DNA from 3 places in the Exiguobacterium sp. 17-1 genome. Region 3 is predicted to be linked to each of the others. Evidence: predicted binding sites of a transcription regulator. Region 3 holds the regulator's gene; each other region holds the start of a gene.

Region 1 (10,230 bases), on a different contig from region 3:
ACAACAGCATTTGAATCGCCAAACCATAATAGATTTCTGCAAAATCCAACTCTTTGGCACTCGATTTATAATCTATAACCCGGACGTATAGTTGATCGCCAATCGTCGCCTGATCCACCCGGTCAATTCGACCGGTGAATTCAATTTCGGTACCATCCGGTAATGTGAATCGAAGTGGCGGAAACATGGCGTTACCAAAACTGATTTCAAATAAATCAGGTTCGAACTCAGAGCGTTCCGCTTGTTTGACGAGCATTTTTGCGGTTTGTTCGACGACGTCCGTTAATTTTTTCTTGATGTATCCAAAACGGTTCGAACTCATCAAAATCGCATTTTGAATTTCCGGTGTCACCTTCTCGACAGCTTCTTTCGCGAAATCACTACACGATTGGTCATCCAGTTCACGCCAGCGTTTTCCTGAAGCTTTGATGTTCACCGACAAATCATTGAGTGCCCCGTGGAACAGGTTCCCGATGTCCGGCGCTTCGAATTTATATAATTTCCGTTCTTTCAACCGCAATCCATACCGGGCAAAGTGTTTATAGGAACATGCATTGTAGGTCTCGAACCGGGAGACGCTAGCTTTGATGGTGTCACCATACAGATTACGAGCCAGATCATCCGGCAGCGGTTCTGCGTGATTTTGATAAAACAAAGCATTGGAGAACAGCGCCATTCGTTCGCGGCCCCGACCGTTTTCGAGCAAACGATTGTACACATCAAACCAAGATTGTTGAATCGGATAACGACGTTGCAGTCGTCTCAATTCGATTGCCGCTGCCGCTGCCGCCCGTTCTGGACTCGTCACGAACTGAAGTTGATCATCAGGCGCATGATCCCCGGCTTCTGCAAAATATGTTTTTACCGGACGATCTTGCAGCAGTTGATGTTTGATCTGCTTAACGATCGATGCCGGCTGAAGTGCTTTTCCATCCTCGTCAACAAGCGCATAACTGATATGCAAAGATTCACTTGGCGCCGTCACCCCTTGATAGAGGTAATACAATTCGTCGTCAAATACGTCCAGAGATGCTTTACCTACCGGAATGCCTTGATCGTGGAGGAAGTCATGATCTCCCTCTGACAGCAATTTAGACTGATCTTCTACGAGTGGAATCAATCCGTCATTGGCCCCGAGTAAAAAGACCACTTTCACCTGTTGTAAACGTCCCCGGACGTAATCCGTCGCAATCACTTGATCGAGCGAAGGCGGGACCAGGGAGAAGCGGAGACTTTCAAGTCCTGTCTCGACCATCTGGACGAATAGTTCTGTCGTCAATGTAGCTTCCGGTGCAGCAGCTTCCAACTGTTCAAAGAGATGCAGTACCGCTTCGTACACCTGGTCATGTTCTCGTGCTTGGTTGAGTTCATTGACTTCAAGTGCTTGTTGCTTCCAAACTGTTAACCGGTCTGTCAAGTGATGTTCTTCCAAGAAACGGTATAACGCCCGTGTGTATTCACTCATCGTCTTAGAGACTTTAAATCGCTTCTCCAGTGGTTCGATTGCTTCGACCAGGAATTGACGCCATTCGTTCAGTTCCTGTTCTTCTTGTAACTCAGCATCCGTTAAACTGATTTCATCAGCTAGACGCCGTTTCAATTGCCAAGGTTTTTTCCACATCGAACCTTTGATTCCCCGCTCCAGGACAAATGTTTCCAGACGATCAAGTGCTAATCGTGAATCCTCTGCCGGAAGTGGAATCAGCTCTGTTTTCAGCAGACGAAAAACAGATTCTTCCCGGTATCCCGTCATGACGATTTCAAGGACGGCATGGACTAATTCGACAATCGGATGATGGACCATCGATTCCCGTTGATCCAGGAAGTACGGAATGTCATACAGTTGAAAAGCACGTTCCAAATGATCGGCGTACGGTTCCAGGTGGCGGACAAGAAACGCGATGTCCTTGAAACGATATCCTTCATGACGTACAAGTTGAATCGCCTTTCTGACAGCAGCTTCCGTCTCAACTTGACGATTAACTGCGGCAGAAAGCGTCAACCCGTTCACTTCGTCATCCGTCGCCGGGTATCCGGGTGACAGTAACGCTTGTTCAAGCATCTGTAATCCTGTCGTCTGAAATTTAACGGTCTGTTCATAATAAATGTCTTCATGCGCAATCTGTCGTTCTTTCATCTGTTCGATCAACTGCATATAGCAGCGTTGTGACACACCAAACTCAGACTGTTTCGTATAGACGTCTTCGACATCCAGTGTAAAGCTAAGGTGCATCTCTTTCGTCAATTCCATCAATCGCAGTAAGACCTGTTGTTCCTGCAATGAAAATTCATAAAAGCCATCAACGAAGACCGCAACATCACTTAAATCAGCTTTCGGTAACAGCTCAATCAATGTCGTGAAATAATCGTCCGCATGAAGTGCCTTATTTGAGATTCGTTCAGTAAAGCGCTCGTAAATCAGTGCTAAATCATTTAATTTCGGTGAGCGTTCGGGAGATGCACTGCTGATTTGACGCAACATATCCGGGTTGACTAAAGATCGTTTAAACGAGGCAATCAATTCGTCCAATCCTTTATAAAAACCGGGCATATTTTTTGTCCGTTTAAAAATCTTCAATTCTTCTTCCGCTTCTTCAACAACTTGACGCAGTAATAACTGTGTCCCGGTCTCGTCTAAAAAGGGAATCGCCTGGTTTCCATGATCCCGGATGATATGGAAAGCAAACCGGCGTAAACTCATGACTTCCATCCGGACAAGACCCGACAGCCGTGGATCCGTCGCGATACGTCGTTCCATCTCAAAAGACATCTGATCCGGTACGATGAAATAGATGGATGGACCAAGCGGTTGCTCAGCTAACCGGTCAATTACCTGCTCAATTAATGTTGTGGTCTTGCCTGTACCGGCACGACCTAAATGCATGTAATTCATTGTGTCAGATCAGCGGACACCTGTGGTTGTAACATCAGGTGGGCCGACCTTCACCTCCTTTAATTAATATCGAGGAGCTTTATGCCGCTTTTGTCCTCTCATATGAAATGAGTGCTGAAAATAACAGACAGGACCTCTCCTCCTAGACGTTATCATATGTATCATTATCTCATAAGTACGAACAAACGTCCGTTTTAAATCAAAAATACATTTTTCTTTCCTTCCTCTTCCTGTCCAGTTTAGATGATATGTCGATTGATTCGTGTGGAGTTGCAAAAAGTGGGTAAAGATTGAGATAATAGGTGTCTTCATCAGATTTGAACGGAAAGAGGGACAGTCATGCTCTACGAAGACCTTGGTCAAAAAGACGTACTCGAACAGCTTGTCACACGATTCTACAATCGTGTGTATACAGATGATGTTCTCCGTCCGTTATTCCCACCGGACCGCCAACGTGTCGAACGAGCTCAAGTCCGATTTTTGATTCAACTTACAGGTGGTCCAAAACAATATGATGTGTATGATGAACGGATGAATCTGGCCATGATTCACCGTCTTTTGCCCATCAAAGAAATACATGCTATCCGATGGATTGAATTGATGACACTGACCATCGAGGACACTATCGAGAATGCAGAGGCAGCGACGCGTTTAATCGAACGCTTACGAATCGGTGCCTTCAATGTTCTTCGAATTTGTGATGCTCATCAGAACGGATGAGGGATTTTTCTTTCTCATCGGTACATTTCAATGTAAAATAAGAATTGGAGGCGATAACTATGACTGAAGAACAAGATAAAAAGAGTGAATTGGTAAAAAGCGCACTCGAACAGGCTGAAGCAGCTAAAACGACAGAAGAACCTGTTGAAGAAGAAAAGTCAGATGAACAAAAACGTTTAGAACATATTCGGGCACTTGTGACGCTTGAACGTGGATCTGATTATTACCGGGTTGTCTTCTACGATGATCATAAACATTTGATTTTCAAAGAACTCGATTATGATCGAGTCGAATTCGTTGGTCGATTCTATAATGACAGTTTCGATCCAACCAACCAAAAAGAACTAGAAGAAATTTCTGAAAAGGCTCTTGCGACATCGATTCGTAAACGTTTTTTATAAGAAACTGCAGTCTTCATCACATAAAAGCCGTGCTACCCTCATTCATGGGGAGAGCACGGCTTTTACTGTATCCAGACGATTCGTCATCTGCTTTAGATTATAGCTGTTCTTTTGTATTTCGTTTTTTCCGACGCATGACGTAGGCCAATACTCCACCGGCAACTGCCAAACCTGTTGCTGCTAGTACAGGTAATAGCACTTTTTTCGACGTCAATTTTTGTTTCACTTGCTCCAAACGAGATTCCGTGACCTCTTTCTGAGCAACCGATGCACGACGGTTGATTGTCATGTGTTTTGCGGCATCCGTTACGACGATTCGTTTCGTCACCCAACGTCGATTACCTGACTCGTCGACAACAAGTTGACGGGCGCGCTTGACACCTTTGACTCGTTTCCCCGGCGTATTTTCCGGACGAACGATACGTGAACTGATAAAACGACGTCCACCGTTCACACCAAATCCAGGTTGTAATTTTCTACGGTTTAACCATTCATATGATTCATTCATCGTGTAGCGGCCTTTCGACCGCTTCACCTCCCTTTAATTCTCTCTCTCGCACTTTACTGTCTATTCGCTGCATTAAGTAGTGATTCCTGTTAGATTGTTCCACTTATCGTGCTTTATTAAACGTCATCGGCCGTTCTTCTTGAAATCTCCGTTGCATTTCGTAAGCCAATTCCAGTGTTTTGATCCGTTGCCGTTCGATGCTATAAGCCGAGGCATCCGTATCAATCCGTTGTCCTGTTTGAAATTCCACTTGAACGGTATCACCCTTTTTTTGAACGGTTTTCATCTGCTTAAAATTAATCCAAATACATTCTGCCTTCTCCTTCGCAGTCGTCGGGAAGAAAATCGTTTGGGCCTTCCAATCAATTAAAACCGGTGTCTTTCGGTTCGGTCCCAGGATATGTCGAGCCGCTTCAATTCTTCCGCGCATCGAGGATCCAAAATACAAGCAAGATTCTTCAATCAACTTGATCGGATGGCCTTCTAACACGATTTCTGACTGTTCCTGAATAAGTAAAGTTTGTGGTTCACCGTATGGACCATATTTTGGTACAAGGGCTAATGTTTCTTCCGTAATTTTATGTCGCATCCTGATTTCTCCCTTCTTGTATTAGTATGGTTATATCAAATTCAGAACGACTTCGTCTGAAGGACCTCGTTATTTCCCAAAATAAAAAACGAGATATGGCTATCTCGTTTTTTAAGATCTTATTTTTTTCCGGCTGTTTCTTCCTCAAAATGCCTTGGAAAATTAAATTTTACGCAAACTTTATTTTCTTCATTTCCCGCAATCAGATTATCAATTGTCACTTCTCCTTCATGCCGTTCGACAATCCGTTTAACAATGTATAACCCAAGACCAAACTTGCCTTCTTTTCCACGCGAAAATTGATGGAACAGCGGAGAGGACGTTTCTAACGGCGGACCGTCATTCAGGATTTCGACTGTCGCAGACTGCCTTGTACCGGACAGACGAATCTCAATCGTAGACTCCGCATAACGAATCGCATTATCCAATACATTTTCCAATGCTACACGTAACTGTTCCCCTTCACCTAACACGATACCCGCTTCGCCGGAAATTTTCCACGTCAATGCTTTCGTGCCAACAAACCGTTTTTGAAGCAAGTGAACCATCCGGTCCAAATCCACATGATCCCATGTTGAACGATCCAGTTCAAAATAATCAAGTTTCGTTACATACAACAAAGCTGCGACTTTTTTCTCCAATCGTTCCGCTTCTTCTTCGATGACGGAAACAGAACCTGTCAAATCACCATCCGGATAAATTCCATCCGAAATCGACTGGGCGTAACTACGAATGACCATGATCGGTGTTTTCAAATCATGTGAGATATTTTGAAGTAAGGATTTTTGCGCTTTATCCTGTTTTTCTAAATCCATTCGCATCGCATCGACTGACCGGGCCAATCGTCCAATTTCATCGCCTCTGTCTAGAGGTAGTGGTGTATCCCACTTCTGGGCCGCAATCTTACCGACCGCCCGCTCAATCTCGATTAAGGGATGGGTCAGTCGTCTTGCGAGCCAAAAGGCAATGAACAAAGTCAAGATACTGACAATCGCAACAACCCAACCAATCTTTGAAAACAGCTGGGTGATCAGTTCCTGACGATAGGCATCCCAGACGTACGAAACACGGTAATAGGTTTCCCCTTTAATCTCCATCTTTAAAATACTGTAATAGACATCTTCTTTATCCAGACGAGTCGTGTATTTTTGCATTTCTTTTTCTTGATCAATGGCATCACGATACATTTGATTGACCAGCTGTTGCGGTGCTCCGCCATAATACAACTTTCCATTTTTCGATAACAATAAGACATTGACCGAGCGTGACTCCTGTTTCCGTCGATCGAATTCAATCGGATTGTCTTGTAACATCTCGATGACAGAGGCATCTTCCGAAAAAAAGACTTCACTGTTTTCTAGCGTCGCATAGACCTGCTCATCGATGAAGTTACCAATCGACGACCGCATGACGACTAATATGACAATGGAGAGTGTTGCAATGACCAACAGGAACATCGCCCAGATTTGAAAACCCAGACTCCGATTTTTCATGCAGCCACCAGACGGTATCCGATCCCATAAATCGTCTCGAGCTCAAGCTTTGATAACTTTTTCCGGACTCGCCGCACCAAGTCATCGACGACACGGTCTGATCCGAAATAATCGTCGCCCCATACGCTCACTAAAATTTGTTCCCGGGACATCGGTGTTCCGATTTGTGTGGCAAACAGAATCAATAAATCATATTCTTTTGAGGTCAAATCAATCTCTTGACCATTTTCTTCAATAACTCGCTTTTCCGGATAAATCGTGTAGTCTCCGTACCGGATAAGACCGGTTTTAGGCGTCGCATACGCACGTGCTAAAATTTTCTTTACACGAATAACCAGTTCCCGCGGCAAAAACGGTTTAGCGATGTAATCGTCCGATCCCATCTCCAGTCCAATGATTTTATCAATGTCTTCATCCCGGGCCGAAATAAAGATGACCGGTGTCGTTTCGTCGTGCGCTTTAATCCGTTTGATCAACTGAAAACCGTCCAAATCCGGCAACATGATGTCAAGTATCCACAAATCAGGTTTTTCAATGATGGCAGATGCTGCCGCTTCCCCTGATGTAAACGATTTTACTTGCCAACCTTCCTGCTCCAAATACTTGACCAAGACGCGGTTCAAGTTCACCTCATCGTCAACTAAATAAATCGTATGCATCATCATCACTCCTGCTTAAGTTCTTTTTTTCAGTGTAACAAAGGATTTCCGCAGAATTATGGGAGAATCTAAAATTATACAAAAAAACGCTCTTTTCTGAAGAAAAGAGCGGCGTACATTAGAACTAATTATTTTACAAGGCGCAACGATGGATATGTCGCACGTTCTACATGTGTTTTTGTGTTTGCCGATACATGACGGCGTTCCGTTTTCACTACGTGTGTCAGGAACGTGGCACCGCCACCAAGTAAGACGGTTACACCAGCCATTAAAATAATCTCCATTGTTTTCGCCACCCTTTTCTATCGCAATTGATAATCAGTATCATCCTCAAGATGACTATATCATGCTTGATAGAAAATGAGAAGCATTCTCAGATAATTAATCGGTTAAAAATTTCCGTTGTTCTTCTTCATGACGTTTCCGAATGATATCACGCCATTGAAACGCTCCCTGTTCCAACCCATTAATCAAGATTTCGGCGGTTCCGACATTTGTCGCAAGTGGTAAATCATAGACGTCACACAATCGGATCAAAGCCGATACGTCCGGTTCATGCGGTTGGGCCGTCAGAGGATCCCGCAGAAAAATGACGATATCAATTTCTCCCCGAGCGACCATCGCTCCGATTTCCTGATCTCCTCCAAGCGGTCCCGATTTACAGCGGTGGACCGTTAATCCTGTTGCCTCCATGATTCGTTGTCCTGTCGTACCTGTGGCATATAAAGTATTTTTGTCAAAATAAGCTTCATACGCCCGTGTAAACATCATCATCTCGTCTTTTTTTTCATCATGTGCAATTAAAGCAATATTCATTTCCTCTCCCCCTCCTTACCTATATGCACGCAAAAAGAACTTCAGAAACCTGAAGTTCTTTTTGCTATATTTAAATTATGAATTGGTTGGTTGTTTTTTTAATACAGTCCGTAAAATCTTACCGGTTGTATTCCGTGGCAATTGATCAATGAATTCAATCCGTGTCGGGCACTTATACTTTGCGAGTGAAACGGCACAGAAATCGAGGACTTCCGTTTCGGTCAACGGTTCACGCAAGACAACAAACGCCTTCACTGCTTCGCCCATTTCTTCATCCGGTATACCGATGACAGCTGCTTCGACAATCGATGGATGTTGATATAAGATTTCCTCGACTTCACGGGGATAGACATTATATCCGCCGACGATAATCATATCTTTTTTCCGGTCGACGATATAAAAGTATCCATCCTCGTCTTGTCTTGCTAAATCACCGGTGTAGAGCCATCCTTCTTTTAGCGTCGCTTGTGTTTCTTCAGGCATTTTGTAGTAACCGGTCATGATGTTCGGACCGCGTACGATCAATTCTCCGACTTGACCAATCGGAACTTCCTGTCCGAGCTCGTCGACGACCTTGTTTTCAACGTCGATGATTGAAGGTCCGATCGAGCCCGGCTTTTGCACTCCATCCAAAGGATTGAAACAGGTGACGGGAGAAGCTTCTGATAGACCGTACCCTTCAAGGATATGGCAGTTGAAGGTTTGATCAAATGTTTGAAGCAGCGGGACCGGTAAACTGGCTCCACCTGAAACGAACAAACGGATGGAGTCAAACGTATTCGTATATTCCGGATGCGCTTTTACTGTCTGTAACAAGAAGTTATACATCGTCGGTACACCAGCAAAAATCGTTACCTGTTCTTTTTTCGCCAGTTCAAATGTCTCCTGTGGTGAAAAACGAGAGGCGATGATAACCGTCGCCCCGTGTGCCAGTGACGCATTGACGACGACCGTCAAACAAAATACATGAAACATCGGTAACACAGCGAGTGTCCGGTCCTGTTCCGAGACATTTAAGTATTCCCCGATGGAACGTGCATTGGAAGTCAGGTTTCGATGTGATAACATCGCTCCTTTTGGTTTCCCTGTCGTCCCGCTCGTATACAGGATGACGGCGGTCTCATCCATTTCATACGTCACTTCTTGAATCGGATGTTCAATCTCTAACCAACGTTCAAGCGTCGTGAACTGAACATTTCCAAGGTGTTCTTCAGGACCGACTTGACCGTTAAACGGAACGGAGACTACGACGGCAAGATGCGGTAAATGAACCAATCGCTCTTTTGCCGCTTCAACGAGAGGTGCGATTCCTAGAATTCCTTTGACATCCCCGTTCATTAAGATGTAACCGAGTTCATCCGGCGTATAGGTCGGATTGATCGGGATGGCAACCGCTCCCTGCTTCATGACAGCATAATAACCAATCAAGAAAGCCGGACTATTCCCAAGTATTAGAGCAACGTGATCCCCTTTTCGAATTCCATGTGACTCGAGTGCTCCGGCGGCCCGGTGAAACTTCTCAACAAATTCACGATAACTGACTGCGACATCTTCAAATACGTAGGCGATGCTATCCGGACGTTGCCGAGCCGTTTCTTCCACCGAATGAATCAATCCCATCATAACTAGCTTCCCCCTTCGAATGAATAACCGTTCATTTTTAATGCAAAAAAAATCCATACATGACGTGTCCGCCTGTATGGATAGTGTAGCATTTTATGGAAACGTTTTCACGTTCTTTCTTTTTAACCGTTAACGATGACGCCACCGTTTAGATGCAGGACTTGACCGGTCATATAACTTGAATCGTTACAAGCTAAGAAGACATAGGCTGAAGCCATTTCTGCCGGTTGTCCAGGACGATCCATAGGTGTATTTTTACCAAATGTTTTTACAGATTCATCAGGGAATGTATCTGTAATCAACGGTGTCCAAATCGGACCCGGTGCAACCGCATTGACACGGATTCCCTGTTTCGCAAGGTTCATCGACAGACTGCGTGTAAAGCTGACGATGGCTCCTTTTGTCGACGAATAATCGATTAACAGTGAGTTTCCTTCATACGCTGTCGAAGAAGTCGTATTGATGATGGCTGAGCCGAGCGTCAAGTGAGGTAAGGCGGCGCGTGCTAAACGCATCATTCCGAAAATA
Region 2 (10,230 bases), on a different contig from region 3:
CTCGCTTTTGCTAAATTGAACGGAATCGACTTTGCCATCGTCAGCGGCGGGATCGACTTTTTTGTCGAACCGATTCTTGCCGATTTACTGACAGATGAAGCGATTTACTGTAACGGTAGTGACTTCAGTGAGGAGATAGTGCAGATTGAATGGCCGCATGCCTGTGACGCGGCCTGTACGAATCAATGCGGCTGTTGTAAAACGTCAATCGCCCGGAAGCTGAAGCAGGACGGTGACACGATCATCGCGATTGGTGACTCCGTGACGGATTTTGAACTGGCGAAACAGGCTGATCATGTCTACGCCCGTGATTATCTGATTACGCTATGCGAACAGCACGGTATTCCGTACACGCCGTTTGAAACGTTTTACGACATTGTGGATCATCTGCAGACAACGGGGGTGCATGCATGACATTTTTGAAACGATACGAAGAACTCCGCGCGATCAAGCAGGAGTTCGCTGCACGCGACTGGTTTCCCGGTACGAGCGGTAACCTCGCCATTCGGACGAACAGCAGTCCGACAGAATTTCTTGTGACGTCAAGCGGCAAAGATAAACGCCAGGACACGCCGGACGATTTCGTCCATGTTGACGCGACCGGTCAATTGATCGGCGAACAAAACGGACGTCCGTCTGCTGAGACCTTACTTCATGTCGAAGTGTTTAACCGGACGACGGCCGGCTGCTCGCTTCACGTCCATACGGTCGACAACAATGTCATTTCGGAACTCTACGGAGACCGTGGGGAAATCCGATTTACCGGTCAGGAAATCATCAAGGCACTTGGTCGCTGGGAAGAAGATGCGGAAGTCGTCGTGCCGATTATCCCGAACCATTCGGATATCCCGACTCTTGCTGCAGTGTTTGCCAAGCATGTAAAAACGCAAAGCGGCGCCGTCCTGATTCGAAATCACGGGATCACCGTCTGGGCACCGACTGCCTTTGAAGCGAAAAAACAGTTGGAAGCCTTTGAATTTTTGTTCAGCTACACGTTAAAACTACAAACGTGCCGACAGGCGATTCATTAAAAGGAGGAATTTAAAATGGCAACAGTACTTTTCCAAAAGACAAACGAACGGTATACGGATCAAAACGAGGTGTCTTCATTCCTTGCTTCACGCGGCGTGCTATATGAACAATGGGATGTGTCGAAGCTTCCCGCAGAACTGGTCGACACCTATACGTTGACGGATGCGGACAAACAAACGATTCTCGATACGTTCCAACCGGAAATCACCGATGTCTCGGAACGTCGCGGCTATCAAACGGCCGATATCATCTCACTGTCCGATGCAACACCGAACTTGGATGAACTGCTCGTCAACTTCCAAAAGGAGCATCACCATACGGATGACGAAGTCCGGTTCATCGTCAGCGGTCACGGTGTGTTTGCGATCCAGGATGACGAAGTCGGCTATTACAACATTGAACTGAACCCCGGAGATTTGATTTCCGTTCCCGTCAATACACGTCATTACTTCACGCTCCAGGACGATCGCAAAGTCGTTGCCGTCCGGATTTTCGTGACGACGGATGGTTGGGTGCCGATTTATGAAAAAGATCCGATTGAAACAACGAACTGAGGAACATCCTGAAGACAGACGGTCCGGACCATCCGGCTGTCTGTTTTTTTCTGCTCCATTCCTATCCTACAAACATACCGCTTGTTTTCGTTTCCTCCTATATAATGAAGAAAAGACTCATTTGAATGGAGGTCACGTGTATGATGATTCGTCCTGTCCAAGAAGCTGATTTACAAGACATCCTCGCCATCTATAACGAAGGCATCGAAGACCGGATCGCGACGCTTGAAACGGATACTAAGAAATTGTCCTTTATGGAGGATTGGTATCAGGAACGAACACCCCGCTATGCCGGGTTTGTGGCGTATGAAGGAACAACGATTCTTGGTTTCATCTCACTTGACCCCTACAACCCGCGCCCCGTCTATCAATCGGTCGGTGAATTATCGGTCTACATCACCCGGACCCACCGCGGACAAGGCATCGGTCGTCAGTTGTTACAGGTCATCGAAGAACACGCGATTACGCACGGATTCCATAAGTTAATCCTGTTTACGTTTCCGTTCAATAAGATCGGTCAAAAGCTCTACATCCGGTCCGGTTTCCGGATTGTCGGAACATTTAAGGAACAGGGCATGCTCAACGGGTATTATGTCGATGTCCTGGCGATGGAAAAGTTGCTTCCGAAAACGATCGACGATCAAATATGATTAACACGGCGGCTGAATGGGAAATGAACGAACAGTGAAACATTCCCAACCCGAAAGGAAGACTGCCCGTGGATATTCAACAGATTCGTAATGCAACACTCGTCGTCACTTATGCTAACCAAGTTTTTTTAATCGATCCGTTTCTCGGTGAAAAAGGAACTTTGCCGCCGTTTGGTCAAACGCCAAACGCCGTCTCGAATCCGCTCGTCGACTTACCGGTCGATGTCTCGACATTACTTGATCCCGATGCAATTTTTGTTACCCACCTCCATGCCGATCATTTTGACGAGACGGCAAAAAAAGTCTTACCGAAACAGATTCCTCTTTATGCTCAAAATGAGTCAGATGCGGCTACGATCCGCGAAGCCGGATTCACGAACGTCTCATCGTTTGAGAACGGATTGTCACTCGGCGATATCCGCGTTTCTCATACATCGGGTCAACACGGTGTTGGCGAAATCGGCCAACGGATGGGCACCGTTTCCGGTATCGTCTTGACGCATCCCGACGAACCGACACTCTATATCACCGGTGATACGATTTGGTGTGATGATGTCGCAACTGCAATCGAGCAGCATGCACCCGACATCATCGTCGTCAACAGTGGTGCGGCACAATTCTTGACCGGAGAACCGATTACGATGTCCCAGCGCGATTTACTCGCCGTTCATCAAGCAGCTGCTGAGTCGACAATCATCGTCTCGCATCTCGAATCCGTCAATCATTGTCTTCTGCGCCGTGATATGATTGCTGATTTCTTGGCTGCCCATCATTTATCCGCTCATTTCCTCATTCCGGATGACGGCGAAACTATTTCCTTCTAAACGAAACGAAGTCCACTATCCCGGTAGTACTCGGGATAGTGGACTTCGTTTTGTTGATCGTTAATCGTGACTTGGAATGATGAGTCCGAGTAACCGGGCAAACGTGATCGCCTGGCTTTCCGTAACCATGGCACCTGGTAAGAAACGCGGATCAATCGTGATTCCGGATAAATCGGCTTGCCGCAGATCCAGTCCTTTTAATGCCGTCTCGACCCATTGACTTTCCGACAAATCGACTTCATGCAGCCGGAAATCGGTTGGCTTCATTTCAAAGAAATGACTTTCCCGCATCGTCGTCTGCTCCACTGCGACGTGACGTAACGCCGTCCGAATCAGTTGGGCATAATTGGCCTGACAGTTTTTGATCGTTACATGATCGACCGTATTCGACTCAAAGTGAATTCCGGTCAGGCGACAATCCTCAAAGACGACCCGGTGAAAACGACTGTCCTGGAACTGACAGCCCGTCAAGTCACATTGTTCAAACCGGACGTTCTCAAACGAGGCCCGTTCAAAAACGAGGCCAGCGAACGAGATGTTCCGAAAACAGACTTGATTGACATCCAGCCGTTCTGTCAACTCGATTGGGAGTGTCTCTTTTTCGTAAAGTGTTTGATACAGATACGGGTCATCGATTTCGACATCCGCAAAGGTTTCCGGTGTCAATTGGTGCGGTAACTCGGGTAATTGAATGATTTGTTTTTTCACGTACTTCCCCTTCTTTCCTTCTACGTCACTTTTCTCTTTTTTAGTGTAGCAAAGATTGACTCTTTTTTTGGTTTTTTGATTTGAGACCGAAAGATTGACTCTTTTTTTGGTTTTTTGATTTGAGACCGACTGAGACCATGATATAGTCAAATCAAAAATAAGAACAAACGTTCTTTTATGTATCAAGGAGTGTTTCCGATGAACCCGACTATCTCTTTTCCCGATCGACGGATCTTTTGTGTCGACAGTGTTTCTTTTTATGCCAGTTGCGAATGTTGTTACCGAAACCTTCCTCCTTTGACGACGAAACTTGCTGTCGTATCAGACCTTCATCGGTCCGGATCCGTTGTTCTTGCGGCCAGTCCCGCCTTAAAACAACTTGGTATTAAGACAGCTAGTCGTCTTTATCAAATTGAACAGTTGCCTTATCGTGAACGGAAACAGATTGTGCTCGTCGAACCGCGGATGCTCGCATATATGAAAACATCAATCGAAGTACTGGATGTCTTGCATCAGTTTGCACCTCCCGACGCGATCCGGATCTATTCGATTGACGAAAACTTTATCGATATGACCGGAACGGAACGACTTTTCGGATCGGACACTGAAACGGCCCGGAAAATCCAGACGGCGATTTGGCATCAGACCGGCATTCCGGTCCGGATCGGGATTGGTCCGAACAATGTCATCGCAAAACTTGTCCTCGATTTACGGGGAAAACGCGAAGGCATTGCCCGATGCGGCTACGCCGATATTTCCCGGTTGCTGCACGATTTTCCGATTCGCAAAATGTGGGGCGTCGGACGGATGATGGAACAACACTTGTCAGTAATCGGCATCAACACCATTGGCGACCTTGCCGCAGCCCGGGTCGAAGATCTTCATGAACGGTTCGGAGTCCTTGGGGCAGAACTTTGGCACCATGCCTGGGGAATCGACAATTCTCCGACCATCATTGATCCGATGACCTTATTTCAGACTGCGCCGGATGCCAAAAGAACGATCGGACATGGGGTTACTTTAATGCGCGATTATTACCAGTACGAACAGATTCGTTTAGTTTTGGCCGAATTAGCAGGTGATGTCGCGGCACGAGTCCGTTTTTCTAATCAAGTCGGTTGGACGGTGCATCTCGGCGTTCGCTACTCCCGCCATGTCACCCGGGACGGCTTTTCGAAACAGCTCCGTCTGCCTTATCCGACAGCCGATGAACGGCTGTTGTTGCGTTACGTCCTCCAATTGTTCGAACCGAATTGGCTCGACGGTGAACCGGTCCGCTTTCTATCGGTCGCCCTCGGACAACTCACCCCGGATCAGGGAACACTTCAATTGTCCTTGTTTGAAGACAATACAAAGGTCTGGCGCAGAAAACGGTTATTAAAAGCCATCGACCATGTCAATTTACGTTACGGAAAAGGAACGATCCGGCTCGCTGTGTCCTTCCTCGATACAAGTGTCGCCAAACGCCGGCTCCGGTTCGTCGGCGGCCATCCCGGAGGTGAGCAGCATGACACGTTATCGTGACCGTGGAAACCTCAAATGGCTTCCCTTTTTGATGCCGGAACACATTCAACTGCTCAAAGCCTATTATCTCGAAAAACATCAAATCGACTTTCCTGCAATCGATGAACAATTGCAATATCCCTGGCAGTTCTTACTCGAACAGGCATTAATAGAAGGAACAGAGCTTGAAATCAAGTATTATAGTGAAAGAGGCTATGTCACGACATCCGGTTTCATCGAGCAGGTTCATCGTGAACGCGCCTATCTCGTGCTACGCGGATCATCATTGATTGAAATTCCATTCGGGCGAATCATTCGGATTGAAAACGGGTAGAAGAGACAGAAGCTGTTATGCCTCACGCACTTATCTTACGAATTGGGATTGAAAGAAGGAATGATCTGTATGATGGAATGGTTTACCGGACTTCCGGTCGTCGTGCAAGCCTTGCTTGCCGGCATGATGACTTGGGGATTAACGGCACTCGGAGCCGCACTTGTCTTCGTCTTTACAACGATTGAAAAACGGGTCATGAATATGATGCTCGGTTTTGCAGCCGGTGTTATGATTGCGGCTTCGTTTTGGTCATTGCTTGCTCCGGCAATTGAATTTACGGAAAAAGATGGCGGGATTGCCTGGTTGCCGGCCGCAATCGGCTTCCTGGCAGGCGGTTTCTTTGTCCGCCTTCTCGATTTTGTGACCCCTCACCTGCACTTATCCGCTCCACTCGAAACAGCCGAAGGTCCTTCGACCGGTCTGAAAAAGACGACATTGCTGTTTCTCGCGATTACGCTCCACAATATTCCGGAAGGACTCGCAATCGGGGTCGCTTTCGGTGCAGCCGCCTTGAACATGGACGGTGCGACCGTTGCCGGTGCATTGACACTCGCACTTGGGATCGGGATTCAAAACATGCCGGAAGGGGCAGCCTTGTCGATTCCGCTCCGTGGAGAAGGCATGTCACGCCAGCGTGCCTTTAACTACGGACAACTGTCTGCAATCGTTGAACCGATTGCTGCCATGGTCGGTGCTGCTGCCGTCTTCTTCATTCAGCCGCTCTTGCCGTATGCCTTGGCGTTTGCTGCCGGCGCGATGATTTTCGTCGTCGTCGAAGAATTGATTCCCGAATCGCAGGCTGAAAACGGCTCAGACTTGGCAACACTTGGTCTGATGGTCGGTTTCACGATCATGATGATTCTCGATGTGGCACTCGGATAATCCAGTATAGAATGGGACGACTCTAAAGTCAGTCTCTACAAAGAAAAGGGTGACAGATTATAATTCTGCCACCCTTTTCTCGTTTGAATTTAAATAAAAATCACTCTCTTCATGCTACTCCTACAGGAAAAAGCGCATTTTTACGCTGTTAGATACAAACAAAACCCGCTTTCCTGCCTGAATGAGGCGGGAAAACGGGTTTTGTGTCTCGCCTGAGGAGTGGGCATGAAAAGATGAGTGATTCCTATTTGAGTCAGCCCCATCCATTCTTATTTCCGTAAAATCCGCATTGCATTTAAGACAGCGAGGACTGTCACACCAACATCGGCAAAAACAGCTTCCCACATCGTCGCAACACCAAAGGCACCAAGCAATAAGAAAATCCCTTTGATACCTAATGCAAACGTAATGTTCTGATAGACGATCCGGCGTGTCGACCGGGCAATCCGAATCGCTTCGACCAGTTGTTTCGGTTCATCCGTCATCAGGACGACATCCGCTGCTTCAATCGCGACGTCACTTCCAAGTCCACCCATCGCAATCCCGACATCCGCCCGCGTCAATACGGGAGCATCATTAATTCCGTCCCCGACAAACGCGACCCGTCCCTTTGCTTGATCTAAGATCGCTTCGAGTTGTTCCACTTTTTGATGCGGCAACAGTTCTGCCTTTACTTGCGTTATCCCGATTTGCTGCCCGATCCGTTCCGCCGTTTCCCGCCGGTCTCCGGTCAACATGATTGTCTGGCGAATCCCGAGTGTTTTTAGTTCGCGTAAGGCTTCTATCGTCGTATCTTTAATACGGTCGGCAATCCGGATATATCCAAGGTAGCTGTCGTTTCGGGCAACATGCACATAAGTCCCGTCTTCGGTCTGATCGAGCGGCGTCAAGCCGAGTTCTTTGAACCACCGGGCATTTCCCGCCTGAATCTGATCCGTGCCGAACCGTCCGGCGACGCCGGAACCGGCTACTTCCTGATAGTCTTGAAAAGCGGTCGGAATAGAACCATGCAGGGCATACATCCGTTGAATCGATTTTGCGATTGGATGATTCGAGTGTTGCTCAACGGTCGCTGCGACGCGAAGCAGTTCGTCTTCCGATCCATGCACGGCTTTCAGTTCGACGACTTCAAACACACCTTCCGTCAACGTTCCCGTTTTATCGAAGACGACCGTATCGAGTTGTTGTAACGCTTCGAGATGATTTCCGCCTTTGACAAGAATACCGCGTTTCGAAGCAGCACCGATTCCACTAAAGAAGCCGAGCGGGATTGAAATCACGAGCGCACAGGGACAACTGATGACAAGGAACACAAGTGCCCGGTAAATCCAGTCGTTCCAAGCCGCTCCCGTCACAACGAGTGGCGGCACGATGGCAAGAAGTGTTGCAATCACGACGACAATCGGTGTATAAATCCGTGCAAATCGTGTAATGAATTTTTCCGTCGGTGCTTTATGGCGTGACGCATTTTCGACTAAATCCAGAATTTTAGCGACGGTCGACTCACTGTATCGTCGATCGACCTGAATCAACAGATGACCATCGGTATTAATCGTCCCGGCTAAAATCGGCTCGGTCGGACGGACACGCCGCGGGACCGATTCACCGGTCAATGCCGTCGTATCGATGAACGCTTCCCCTTCAAGAACAGTCCCATCCAGTGGAATCTTCTCCCCTGCCCGGACAATAATCCGTTGACCGATGTTCACCTGTTCCGGACTCACACGCCGGCCATCCTCAAGCGTCGCGATATCCGGCCGGATGTCCATCAACGCGGCAATCGATTTACGCGACTGATCGACGGCACGGTGTTGGAAAAACTCACCGATTTGATAAAACAGCATCACGGCGACGGCTTCCGGATATTCTCCGATTAAAAAAGCACCAGCCGTCGCAATGACCATTAAAAAGTTCTCATCAAACACTTGACCTTGCCAGATATTTCTTACAGCGGTTCGAAGGACATCCCAACCGATTAAAAAGTAGGCAATCGTAAAAAATAGAAGGTCAATTGATCCCGGAACGAAAAAGGCACCGATGAAGGATATCATCCCGATACTATATTGTATTTTTTTCGTACGATTTAAAAATGGACCGTGATCGTGCGGATGACTATGGTCATGTCCCACCTGTTGATGCGGATCAACTGCTTCTGCGGATGCTGTCCGTATCACTTGTACATCCGGTTCGAGCTGCTGAATCCGTTCAATGACTGCCTGATACGTCTCGTCGTATGCAACGTCCTTTTCATACGTCAGATAAAGTTTCTGACCGGCAAAATCCAAATCTGCCTGTTCAATGCCTGTTACGTTCGCAACACCCCGCTCCACTTTCGCAGCACAGTTCGCACAATCGATTCCTGTAATCTGAAGACGTTCTGTTTTTGCTTCCATTCTCTCACCTCATTCAAACGATAGTTTGATTATAAGAATAGTTTACGCTCTTTTTGATTTTTCAACAAGTCACTTTTGTCTCAGACTTGCGCCCGATATTTTGATTAGTTCTATCTCAGAAGAATAAAACGTGATATGTTTTTAGATAGTAAAATATAGAAGGAGAATAACATGACTATCATTGAATTACTTAAAGCACTTTTACTCGGTTTCGTCGAAGGAATGACGGAATTCGCCCCTGTCTCCTCGACCGGACATATGATAATCGTCGATGATATGTGGCTGCAGACTTCAGAGTTCTTAACTCAGTACTCCGCGAATACATTTAAGATTGTCATCCAGCTCGGTTCGATTTTAGCCGTCATCGTCGTCTTTTGGAAACGGCTGTTCAGCTTAATCGGTCTTTACAAAATTGAAGGCGAACACGATGCGTCGGGTACACACAAATTAAAGTTACGCCACGTCCTGATCGGTTTACTTCCGGCAGCCGTTCTCGGTCTGTTGTTCGAAGACTTCATCGATGAAAACCTCTTCTCGATCGATACCGTCATCATCGGTCTTGCAGCCGGCGCTATCTTGATGATTGCGGCTGATAAATTCGGACCAAAAGAACCGAAAACAACGACGCTTGATCAAATTTCGTACCGCCAGGCAGCCCTTGTCGGCCTGTTCCAGTGCATCTCGCTTTGGCCGGGATTCTCACGGTCCGGTTCGACGATTTCCGGAGGGGTCTTCCTCGGGATGAATCACCGGACGGCAGCAGACTTTACGTTCATCATGGCTGTTCCGATCATGTTCGGAGCAAGCTCCTTGTCACTCGTTAAAAACTGGCAATACATCGAAATGGCACATCTCAGTTTCTATGCCGTTGGTTTCATCGCTTCGTTCGGTTTTGCGTTACTGTCGATTCGTTTCTTCCTGAAACTGATCAACAAAATCAAACTTGTTCCGTTTGCGATTTACCGCCTTGTCCTGGCAGCCGTTCTTGCCGTTATTGTCTACCTGTAATTTCAAAAACCATCAGGCCTTCGCTGATGGTTTTTTTATTTCTTGAAACTTATTGCGACAGATTAGGGTATAGATAGTTGAGATACAGAAAAAAGGAGTGGTCATCGGTATGGCTCGTAGAAATCGTGGAGGTTCTAAGTTACCTCTCATCATCGGGATTGCAGTCGTCGTCCTGATTGCCTTTTTAGCAATCGGACAATACAACAGTCTCGTCAATGTCGAAGAAGATGTTTCAAATAAGTGGTCGCAAGTCGATAATCAAATCAAACGCCGGGCGGATTTAATTCCGAATCTCGTCGAAACCGTCAAAGGTGTCGCCGGTCAGGAACAAAAAGTCTACGG
Region 3 (10,230 bases):
AACAAGCTTGATCTTCTCGTTGGTTCACAACAAGAAGCACTCAACTGGGGACGTCAAAACGTCACTGTTACTGTCTACTAATTTCAAACACAAACAACCTGCCGGGCGAGATCGCCTGGCAGGCTTTTTTGTGTCTTACGAGACCGATGTAACGTGACCGGATTGCAGTTCATACATCTTTTTATACAATCCGTTCTTTTCAATCAATGTCTGATGATTCCCTTGTTCGACGACTTCCCCTTGATGGAGGACTAAAATCAAATCCGCATCCTGGATCGTCGACAACCGGTGGGCAATCGCAATCGTCGTTCGTCCCTGCCGCATCCGTTTTAAGGCGACCTGCACTTTTTCTTCCGTTTCCGTATCGATCGAACTTGTCGCTTCGTCAAGGATCAAGACTTTCGGATCCCGCGCCATTGTCCGGGCAAACGAGACCAACTGACGTTCTCCGGCAGAGAACGTCGCTCCCCGCTCAGCGACCGGACTGTCATATTGTTCATCCAACTGATTGATGAAAGCATCTGCTTGGACAAAACGGGCTGCTTCCTCGACTTTTTTGAATGGAATCGAGGGATCAAATAACCGGATGTTATCCGCGACACTGCCTGTAAACAGAAACGAATCCTGTAACACGAGACCGACATGACGCCGCAGTTCCTCTTCCGGCAATTGTTCGAGCGGTTGCCCGTCAATCAAGATCCGGCCCGATTGATACGAATAAAACCGCATCAAAATATTGATGATCGAACTCTTTCCGCTACCGGTCTGACCGACTAAGGCAACTGTCTGTCCTTTTTTCACTTCGAACGAAATCCCTTTTAAGATTTCCTTCTCACCGTCGTAACTGAACCGGACATTATCAAAGACGATGTGTCCTTCTGTAATATCAGCGTCACCCGCAATTGTCTTCGCAGGTTCCGGCTCATCCGTATCGAGTACTTTAAAGACGCGGTCTGCCGAGACGACGGCTTGTTGGAATTCAGATAAGCGTTGCATGATTTGCTGGACCGGTTGGAAAATCCGCTCCATATAACTGATAAAGGCATAGACAACCCCGACTTGCACCGTTTGCGAAAATGACAGGACACCAAAGTACGTGATCAAGGACGCAATCGTCAGCGCCAACATCAACTCGATGATTGGCCGAAGCAACCAGCTGTCGAGTTTCAGGTTCTTGTAACGACCGTTCTGATGGGCGATGTTTGTCTCTTCGAATTCCGCCATCAACCGTTTTTCCTGCCGAAACTGTTGAATGATCGCCATTCCATTGATCGATTCATTCAGCTGTCCGTTAATCTTCGACAACAAATCCCGAACTTCGGCATAATATTTCGTTGAATAACGGCGATAAATCCAGATGATGAAATAAAACAGCGGTAACAGGACTAACGCAATCGTCGCGAGGCGTGGTTCCAGCAAGTAAAGGAAAAGATACGTTCCAATCAGTTGCACCCCACTTTGGACGAACGTCGACAAGACACCGATGTATAGTTCTTTAATGGCTTCCGTATCGTTTGTGATCCGCGAAACAAGTACGCCAGCCGGTGTCCGGTCAAAGTAACCGAGCCGTAAGTGCATGACGTGACGAAATACATCGATGCGAAGCCGTTGAATGACTTTTAAGGCAATCTTTTGAAATTCAAACGCCTGTAGATAATCAACGACGATACCGGTCGTATGCAAAAGTAAGTACACACCGAACAATAACGCAACTTCCTGCGCCGGATAGTTGCCGACCGCGACATAATCATCGATAAAGATTTTGACGAGATAAGGACCTCCGAGCTTTGCTCCGGTCGTCACGAGCAGCAGTAAAAAGGCGACTAAAACTTGTTTTTTAAACGGTTTGACGAATCCAAGCAATCGTCGCAAGACCGCTTTTTCATTAATATCATGATTCAAGCATTCCACCTCCCTGTTCGACGAGTGATTCGAGTTGCTGACGGTCGTAGGTTTCTTTATACCAACCGTCACGCGCCAGTAATTCCTCGTGTGTTCCCCGTTCAATGATCCGTCCCGCATCGAGGACGATGATCTCATCGGTATGCGAAACCGCCGACAGACGGTGGGCGACAATAATTTGTGACTGTTCGTTATCCGCCGTCCGGAAGTGTTCGATGATCGCTTCCTCCGTCTTGGCGTCAACAGCCGACAAGGCATCATCAAGTACAAGAATCGGACAATCCGCGAGTAACGCCCGGGCAATCGAAATCCTTTGTTTCTGACCGCCGGATAACGTGACGCCCCGTTCCCCGACCATTGTTGCATAACCTTCTGTAAAACCGAGAATATCCTCATGAACTGCAGCGACCCGTGCGGCTTCCATGATTTCCTCCATCGACGCATCTGGTTTTGCAAATGCGATATTGTCGGCAATCGAAGCAGAGAACAGGAAGTGATCCTGTGGAACGATCGCGACTTGCTTCCGGACCGTTTCCCGTGTCAATTGTTTGACGTCTTGCCCACCAATCGCAATCGAGCCGTATTTGACATCGTATTCGCGTGATAACAGACGAACGAACGTCGATTTTCCGGAACCGGTCCGACCTACGATTCCAAGCGTCCGACCGGGTGTCAATGTTACGCGGATGTTCTCAAGCACTGGTTGTGTATCATATACAAACCGATCGACCGCGACTTGTAAATCCGAGGACGAAACCGTCGTCGCCGCTTCTTTCGCATCCTTGATTTCCGGTTCAATCGCAAGCATCCGTTCAATCCGGTCGTACGATGCCCGTCCCCGTTCGACGATATTAAACAACCAGCCGAACGCAAGCATCGGCCACGTCAATAATCCTAAATATGTAGTGAAGGATACGATATCCCCGATTCGAATTTCCCCTTGTTGTAATAAATATGCCCCATATCCGACCGCGATAATGTAAGACAAGCCGACCAAACCGAAAATCGTCGGATCAAATAAGGCATCGATTTTCGCAACGCGGCGGTTTTTTTGAACGACGTCGTCTGATAACGAAGTAAACGTTCCGACATCCGACTCGACTTCTCCTGTTGCTTTCAAGACACGAACTCCGCTGACGCTTTCGGCGACTTTGTCGTTCAAATCTGAAAAGGCTTCCTGTGCATCGTGGAATCTGGAGTGCAGCATCTTCCCATACCGTGACGTCAAATAAACCATCAGTGGCATCGGCAATAAGGAAACGAGCGTCAGTTTCCAACTGATGGTCGTAATCATCGTGATGATAACGAAACTGCCCATCGTCACGGAATCGACGAGTGTCAAAATACCGGCTCCTGCCGTCATCGAAACGGCTTGGACATCATTCGTCGCATGCGCCATCAAATCCCCGCTACGGTACTTCTTGTAAAAGGATTGATCCAAGTCTGAAAAATGACCATACAATTGACTTCGCAGCAACCGTCCGAGCCGGATCGACGCTCCAAAGATATAAAACCGCCAAAAATAACGAATCACATAGGTCGATACCCCAATCAAGACCAGTGTGCCGACCAATTTCCATAAATCATTTTTCGTCAAGCTGCCTTCGCTCAGTCCGTTGACCGTCGAACCGATTACTTTCGGCGGAATCAGTTCCAGTCCGGCAACAAAAATCAACGCTATGATCCCTAAACTGTACGCTTTCCATTCGAGTCGAAAAAACCAACTCAGTTTCCTGAAGACTCCCATACAAGTCCCCCCTTTTTAAATCGATTGAGTATTTCTAATAGTCTCACATTTTAGATTAGCCATCTTCCTAAAAAATAGCAAACAAAAGGAGACCAATCTGGTCTCCTTTTACAAGTCGTTATTTTTTCGGTGATTTCATTGAACCACTCATTGAACGCATCACTTGGTTGACTTTCTTTTGTGATGGCTTTTGACCCATTTGCATCATCAATGTCTTAATCATATCTTCGTTGATTGGCGGGTTTTGCTCCAAATAGTTCATCATGTATCGGCGAGCGATATAGAAACCAAGGGCGACACCAGCTACCAAGCAAAGAAGGGCAATTAAAATCCAAATCCATGTAGCCAAGTTGCTTCCTCCTCTAACTTCAAACGTCGCTTTTTACTATACTATAATTTAAAGCCTTTGCATAGATAATGCAAAAAAAAGGTGCGCGCGTTTGCGCACCTTTCTTCATTAACCGAGTTGCTTGACTGTGTTCAAGACATTTTCAACAGACATGCCGTACTCTTTTAAGAGAAGATCTCCCGGAGCAGAAGCACCGAAGCGATCGATTCCGATGACTTGACCTTCTGTTCCTACATATTTATACCAACCAAGTGAAGCACCGGCTTCAATCGCAAGACGCTTCGTGATGCGTTTTGGCAAGACTGATTCTTTGTATTCTGCTGATTGCGCTTCGAATAATTCCCATGACGGAAGTGAGACGACTGCTGCCGTTTCGCCAAGTTCTTTCTGTGCTTCGACGAGCAAGTGCACTTCAGAACCTGTTCCCATTAAAATAGTATCCGCTGTTTCGATGTTACCCGCGATGACGTATCCGCCTTTTTCAGCGCCTTCGACCGTCGTACCTTCGAGTTCAGGTAATCCTTGACGTGTCATGACGAGAAGTGTCGGTTTGTTTTTCGATTGAACCGCTGTTTTCCATGCGGCAATCGTTTCTTTTCCATCTGCCGGACGGTAAACTGTCAAGTTCGGCATCGCACGGAAACTCATCAAGTGTTCAACCGGCTCGTGCGTTGGACCATCTTCACCAACAGCAATCGAGTCATGTGTCAAGACGAAGATCGACTGGATCCCCATCAATGCTGCTAAACGAACCGCCGGACGGAGGTAATCCGAGAAGACGAAGAATGTCGCGCCGTAAGGAATGACACCACCGTGTAATGCCATACCGTTGACAGCAGCTGCCATCGCGAACTCACGAACACCAAACCAGATGTTACGGCCGCTTGGATCGATGTCGAAGTCAGCTTCGCCTTTGAGCATCGTGTTGTTTGATCCTGCTAAGTCAGCTGATCCACCGAAGATCGACGGGATGTTTTTCGCAAGAGCGTTTAAGACTTCACCACTTGTCTGACGTGTTGCTTTTTTCGATGTCAGATCGTAAGTCGGAAGGTCTGCTTCCCAGTTGCTTGGCAATTCGTTATTGATTGCTTGAACAAGTTCAGCATGCAATTCTGGATGTGCTGCTTTGTATTGTTCCATTTTCTCAGTCCATGCTGCTTCCGTGTCAGCGCCACGTTTTTCGATGCGCTCTTCGAACAAGTCTTTAACTTCTTCCGGCACATAGAATTCTTCATGATCCCAAACGTAGCTTGCTTTCGTCAACTTGATTTCCGCATCTCCGAGTGGTGCACCGTGTGAAGCCGATTTCCCTGATTTGTTTGGTGAACCAAATCCGATGACTGTTTTCACTTCAATCAATGTCGGTTTTGTCGTTTCAGCTTTTGCTGCTTCGATTGCTTTTGAAATCGAATCAAGATCCGTTCCGTCTTCGACACGGATAACTTGCCAGTTGTACGCTTCAAAACGCTGTTGAACGTTTTCCGAGAACGATTTATCGAGATCGCCATCAAGCGAGATGTCGTTTGAATCATACAGAACCACGAGTTTACCAAGACCTAAATGTCCTGCTAGTGAAGCCGCTTCTGCTGAAACACCTTCCATTAAGTCGCCGTCTCCGCAAATGCCGTATGTGAAGTGATCGACGACGTTTAAGTCGTCACGGTTGTATTTCGCTTCGAGGTGACGTTCTGCCATCGCCATCCCGACAGCCATCGCGATGCCTTGTCCGAGTGGACCAGTCGTCGCATCGACACCTGCTGTGTGACGGTATTCCGGGTGACCCGGTGTTTTTGAGTTCCATTGACGGAATGACTTCAAGTCATCCATCGCGAGATCATAACCTGATAAATGGAGGAGTGAGTAGAGAAGCATTGAACCGTGTCCTGCTGAAAGTACAAAACGGTCACGGTTGAACCATTCTGGATTTTTAGGGTTGTGGTTCATATGATCCGCCCATAATGTAAATGCCATCGGTGCTGCACCCATCGGCATTCCCGGGTGACCCGAGTTCGCTTTTTGTACTGCATCAATTGATAAGGTACGAATCGTATTTACTGCTAATAATTCTACTGTTGTCATGTTCGTCAAAACAATCATCCTCTCTCTTTTTCACAAATTCCTTCTCATTTTAGCATACCCAGAAATGTGATACAACTTTTCTAAATAGTATGTCACATTAAAATGAATGCGCTCTCTATTGCCGTTTTCTTGGCACTTTCGTGATACACATTACGAACTTTTTCTCAAAAAAAGCTACCCCACTCATCCCATTGAGTGACATAGCTTTTCCGATTATTGTTTGTTCCGTTCTTCTTCTTGTGCCTGCTTTAGTTTTTCAGGTGTTACGTCCGTTCCTTCTTCATCGACGATCTTGATACCCATCATCTGATTTTTGAATGAACCGCGGAATGCTTCGAGATAGGCCGTCCGTAATTCTTTTTGTTCCGTCGTTTCCGCATCGGTCAGCGGCTCGACTTTTGATTTATTGGCTAATTCATTAATCCGGTCTAATTGTTCTTGTGATAACATAGTATCCCTCTTTCTGTTGACTCAAAGTTGAGCATTCAATAGTAACCTTACTGTAAAAGACACCAAAAAAAAAAGCAAGTTTGATGCGCAGCTAAGGCATCAAACCTGCTTCCCTATTCGTACGTACTGACAACTTCTTTATATTCCAGATAACGCCGGTTGACGGTCGCTTTCGAAATGTCATGTCCCATCCCTCTTAATGTCACCGCAATGTCCGCAAATGTCAGTCCTAACTCACGTAACCGCACGATTTCTTCAATCGGGACTTCCTTCCGGCTCCGACCAGCATTTTCACCTTGGCGGTTCAGGTTTTGTTCGGGACGAAAACCATTTTCGACAGCCCGTCGCATACCGCGGGCAATCTTTGCATTATGCAGTTTCCGTTGATACTCTTCGACGAGCGATACGATTTCAAGCACCATCGCTTCGGCATCTGCCAATTTATACTCGCCATCCGATTCCATCGTCATCAGTTGAACCTGATGTTTTTGGAATGTATGTAAAATGGCGATTTTGGCATTCCCGCGCCCGATCCGTGTATCATCCGTCACAAGAACGGCGTCCACGGCTTGACGTGTGACGTAATCGAGAACGGACAACATCCCTTCCCGGTCAACGTCGTAACCACTTTCTTTTTCCGTGATGATCTCCACGACTTCAAATCCTTTTGTTGCAGCGAGTCCCGACAGTTCTGACCTTTGCCGCTCAAGCGAGCTGTCCTGTGCTTCTTTTTCCGTCGAGACGCGACAGTAGATTACTACTTTCATCGTACTTCACACCCCTGTTCGTTCATTGACAACTTTTACAGTTTGTCATTGTTGCGCGATTGGTACAACGATTTTGTTTTTCGAAATGACATGTGTCGTCTTTAATTCATTATTCTCAATCAACCATTCGACATATTCTTGGTCCGTCATTGAACCGTCGTTGTAGACTTCGGCGACTTGTTCGACTGTCGCATTTTGATCGACCGTAACAGAAGCCGTCAAGAGTTGATCGACCTTTTCGTCCGGTCGAGGCGTTAAGAGAAAAAGAATGAAAGCAAGGCTGAGCGTATAAAAAACAATGGAAAAGGCATGGGTACGAATCGTATGCATCATGATAAATCCCTCCAATTAAAAATGATTTAGAATAGATGTTCTCGGAACAATTGTTCGCATAACTCATCTTAAACCAAGAACCAGTGTTCGGTCAACACAAAATGTCGAACAATTGTTTGTACGCTCATTTGTTCTATGTTATAGTGATTTTAGAAACATGTATTCCTATAACCTTCAAAAACCAATCCGGAAAGAGGTGGCAATTCATATGCGGAAAATGTCGAAACGACAACAAGAAATCCTTGACTACATCGTTGCTCAAGTGAAACTGAAAGGGTATCCGCCTTCAGTTCGTGAAATCGGTGAAGCTGTTGGTCTTGCTTCAAGCTCAACGGTACACGGTCATTTGGATCGTCTAGAAAAACGCGGACTGATTCGCCGTGACCCAACTAAGCCACGTGCGATTGAGATATTGCTTGATAAACCTGATGAAGATCACGAAGCCATCGTGCATATTCCCGTCATCGGGAAAGTAACGGCTGGTCTTCCAATCACGGCCATCGAAAACATTGAGGAACACTTCCCACTTCCTGCACATTACGTCGGGAACGAAAATGTCTTCATGTTGACGATTGATGGTGAGTCCATGATCAACGCAGGTATTCTAGACGGTGACCGGGTCATCGTTCGTCAGCAAAACACAGCAGAGAATGGTGAAATCGTCGTTGCTATGACCGAAGATAGCGAAGCGACAGTCAAACGGTTCTTCTTAGAAGATCAACAAGTACGTCTCCAACCAGAAAATGACTCGATGGACCCGATGTATTTCGATAACGTCTCGATTCTTGGCAAGGTCATCGGCGTATATCGGACGATCCACTAAGCGAGGGACCAGCTCAGCTGGTCTTTTTTTATGCCTTCTGGAAATGTACATGATACAGTCAATACCGTTGCTTTAACCGGCTACGTTGCGTATTCGGTCGCAACGCAGCAGACGGATTGGCTTCCAACTGCTGTCGGCATCGCTGTCGGCACCCTTTGGCTTTCACCCGACCTCGATTTGAAGTCTGAACCTTACTATCGCCACGGACCGCTACGTGTCCTTTGGATGCCGTATGTCAAAATCATGCCCCACCGTTCCATCTGGTCGCATGGCTTGATCATCGGTGACCTCATTCGCCTGCTGTACAGCGCGGCTTTCGTGATTCCACTTTTATTTTTAGCGCTGTACCTGAAAATCATCGAGTCGAGTACGGTCGATTCCTGGTTTGCAGCCATGCCTGCTTTTATCACCGGCATCATGGTTGCCAGTACGATCCATATCGTTCTTGATCATTCCAGCAGTTTCTTTCGAACTAAAAAAAAGCGAAAAAAACGCCGCTGAAAACCCTTCGTTCATCACAAAAATGAACAAAGGGTTTTTGTTATCCATTTTTCATTTTTTTAAACATAAATTAAGGAAAATTTAATTTGAAGATTTGAATTATTTGTATTGAAAACGTTATCAATTAGATGTAGGTTTAAATGGAAAGGCCAATATTTGCTTTAATCCAAAGGGAGGGTTTTTGCATGAGTAACTTTATTAGTGAGCTGATTGGAACAATGATTCTGATTTTGCTCGGGGATGGGGTCGTTGCAGGGGTTGTCTTGAAAAAGACGAAATCTGAGAACAGCGGCTGGATCGTCATCACATTTGCTTGGGGTCTCGCCGTCATGACTGCAGTTTATATTGCAGCCGCCAGTGGTGCCCACCTTAATCCAGCGGTCACATTGTCGCTAGCGTTAAACTCTGATTTACCATGGGCAGATGTACCTGTCTACATCGCCGCTCAATTAATCGGAGCCTTTATCGGTGCGGTACTCGTTTGGCTTCATTACATGAAACATTTTGAAGCGACAGATGACCAAGCTGCAAAATTAGGTGTCTTTGCAACAGGACCAGCTATCCGCCATACCGGTTCAAACCTTGTTTCTGAAATCATCGGGACATTCGTCTTGGTCTTCGGAATCCTAGCATTTGGTGCCAACTCATTCGCTGACGGTCTAAACCCGTTAATCGTTGGTCTTCTTGTTGTCGTCATCGGTCTCTCGCTTGGTGGTACAACAGGGTATGCCATCAATCCGGCCCGTGACCTTGGACCGCGGATTGCCCATGCCATTTTACCAATCCCGGGAAAAGGTTCGTCAGATTGGGGTTATTCTTGGATCCCAGTCGTCGGTCCATTCATCGGTGGTGCGATTGCCGTTTTCCTTCATCAAATGCTGTTTTAATTGACGAAAAGACTTCAACTCACACTTCAAGGGGGACTTTACAATGGAAAACAAGTATATCTTAGCACTCGATCAAGGAACGACAAGTTCACGTGCCATTATCTTTGATCATGACGGTCAAATCGTGAACTCGGCACAACGGGAATTCAAACAATACTTCCCGCAACCAGGCTGGGTCGAGCATGATGCCAATGAAATTTGGGGATCGATCCTCGCTGTCATGGCAGATGCTCTCGGAACGGCTGATATCAAACCGAGCCAAATCGCAAGTATCGGAATTACGAACCAGCGTGAGACGACGGTCGTCTGGAACAAAGAAACAGGTAAACCGGTCTATCACGCGCTTGTCTGGCAATCGCGTCAAACATCTGGTATCTGTGATGAGCTGAATG

The links. The regulator LexA, encoded in region 3, represses DNA repair genes until DNA is damaged. The targets are predictions, from matches to a motif close to CGAACATATGTTCG.
Positions count from the first base shown of each region.
Region 1: the regulator LexA is predicted to act here: its motif matches at 3,072-3,085, upstream of addB (helicase-exonuclease AddAB subunit AddB).
Region 2: the regulator LexA is predicted to act here: its motif matches at 3,929-3,942, upstream of MUN34_RS12495 (Y-family DNA polymerase).

Region 1 covers NZ_JALIGJ010000003.1:187,019-197,248, forward strand. The annotation lists gene addB (helicase-exonuclease AddAB subunit AddB) at 1-2,893, opposite strand, end outside; gene MUN34_RS10585 (truncated hemoglobin) at 3,233-3,613, shown strand; gene MUN34_RS10590 (hypothetical protein) at 3,673-4,014, shown strand; gene MUN34_RS10595 (hypothetical protein) at 4,112-4,522, opposite strand; gene MUN34_RS10600 (competence protein ComK) at 4,626-5,111, opposite strand; gene MUN34_RS10605 (HAMP domain-containing sensor histidine kinase) at 5,231-6,604, opposite strand; gene MUN34_RS10610 (response regulator transcription factor) at 6,601-7,266, opposite strand; gene MUN34_RS10615 (hypothetical protein) at 7,392-7,547, opposite strand; gene mgsA (methylglyoxal synthase) at 7,645-8,079, opposite strand; gene MUN34_RS10625 (fatty acid--CoA ligase family protein) at 8,155-9,699, opposite strand; gene MUN34_RS10630 (SDR family oxidoreductase) at 9,825-10,230, opposite strand, start outside.
Region 2 covers NZ_JALIGJ010000004.1:287,124-297,353, reverse strand. The annotation lists gene MUN34_RS12525 (2-hydroxy-3-keto-5-methylthiopentenyl-1-phosphate phosphatase) at 1-414, shown strand, start outside; gene MUN34_RS12520 (methylthioribulose 1-phosphate dehydratase) at 411-1,031, shown strand; gene MUN34_RS12515 (1,2-dihydroxy-3-keto-5-methylthiopentene dioxygenase) at 1,047-1,586, shown strand; gene MUN34_RS12510 (arsinothricin resistance N-acetyltransferase ArsN1 family A) at 1,727-2,236, shown strand; gene MUN34_RS12505 (MBL fold metallo-hydrolase) at 2,305-3,060, shown strand; gene MUN34_RS12500 (pentapeptide repeat-containing protein) at 3,121-3,768, opposite strand; gene MUN34_RS12495 (Y-family DNA polymerase) at 3,967-5,292, shown strand; gene MUN34_RS12490 (YolD-like family protein) at 5,276-5,605, shown strand; gene MUN34_RS12485 (ZIP family metal transporter) at 5,675-6,487, shown strand; gene MUN34_RS12480 (heavy metal translocating P-type ATPase) at 6,757-8,880, opposite strand; gene MUN34_RS12475 (undecaprenyl-diphosphate phosphatase) at 9,052-9,888, shown strand; gene MUN34_RS12470 (LemA family protein) at 9,998-10,230, shown strand, end outside.
Region 3 covers NZ_JALIGJ010000002.1:567,521-577,750, forward strand. The annotation lists gene MUN34_RS08720 (SH3 domain-containing protein) at 1-81, shown strand, start outside; gene MUN34_RS08725 (ABC transporter ATP-binding protein) at 136-1,902, opposite strand; gene MUN34_RS08730 (ABC transporter transmembrane domain-containing protein) at 1,892-3,649, opposite strand; gene MUN34_RS08735 (YneF family protein) at 3,768-3,998, opposite strand; gene tkt (transketolase) at 4,107-6,095, opposite strand; gene MUN34_RS08745 (DUF896 domain-containing protein) at 6,291-6,527, opposite strand; gene MUN34_RS08750 (YneB family resolvase-like protein) at 6,641-7,294, opposite strand; gene yneA (cell division suppressor protein YneA) at 7,340-7,627, opposite strand; gene lexA (transcriptional repressor LexA) at 7,836-8,450, shown strand; gene MUN34_RS08765 (metal-binding protein) at 8,481-8,951, shown strand; gene MUN34_RS08770 (MIP/aquaporin family protein) at 9,137-9,838, shown strand; gene glpK (glycerol kinase GlpK) at 9,882-10,230, shown strand, end outside.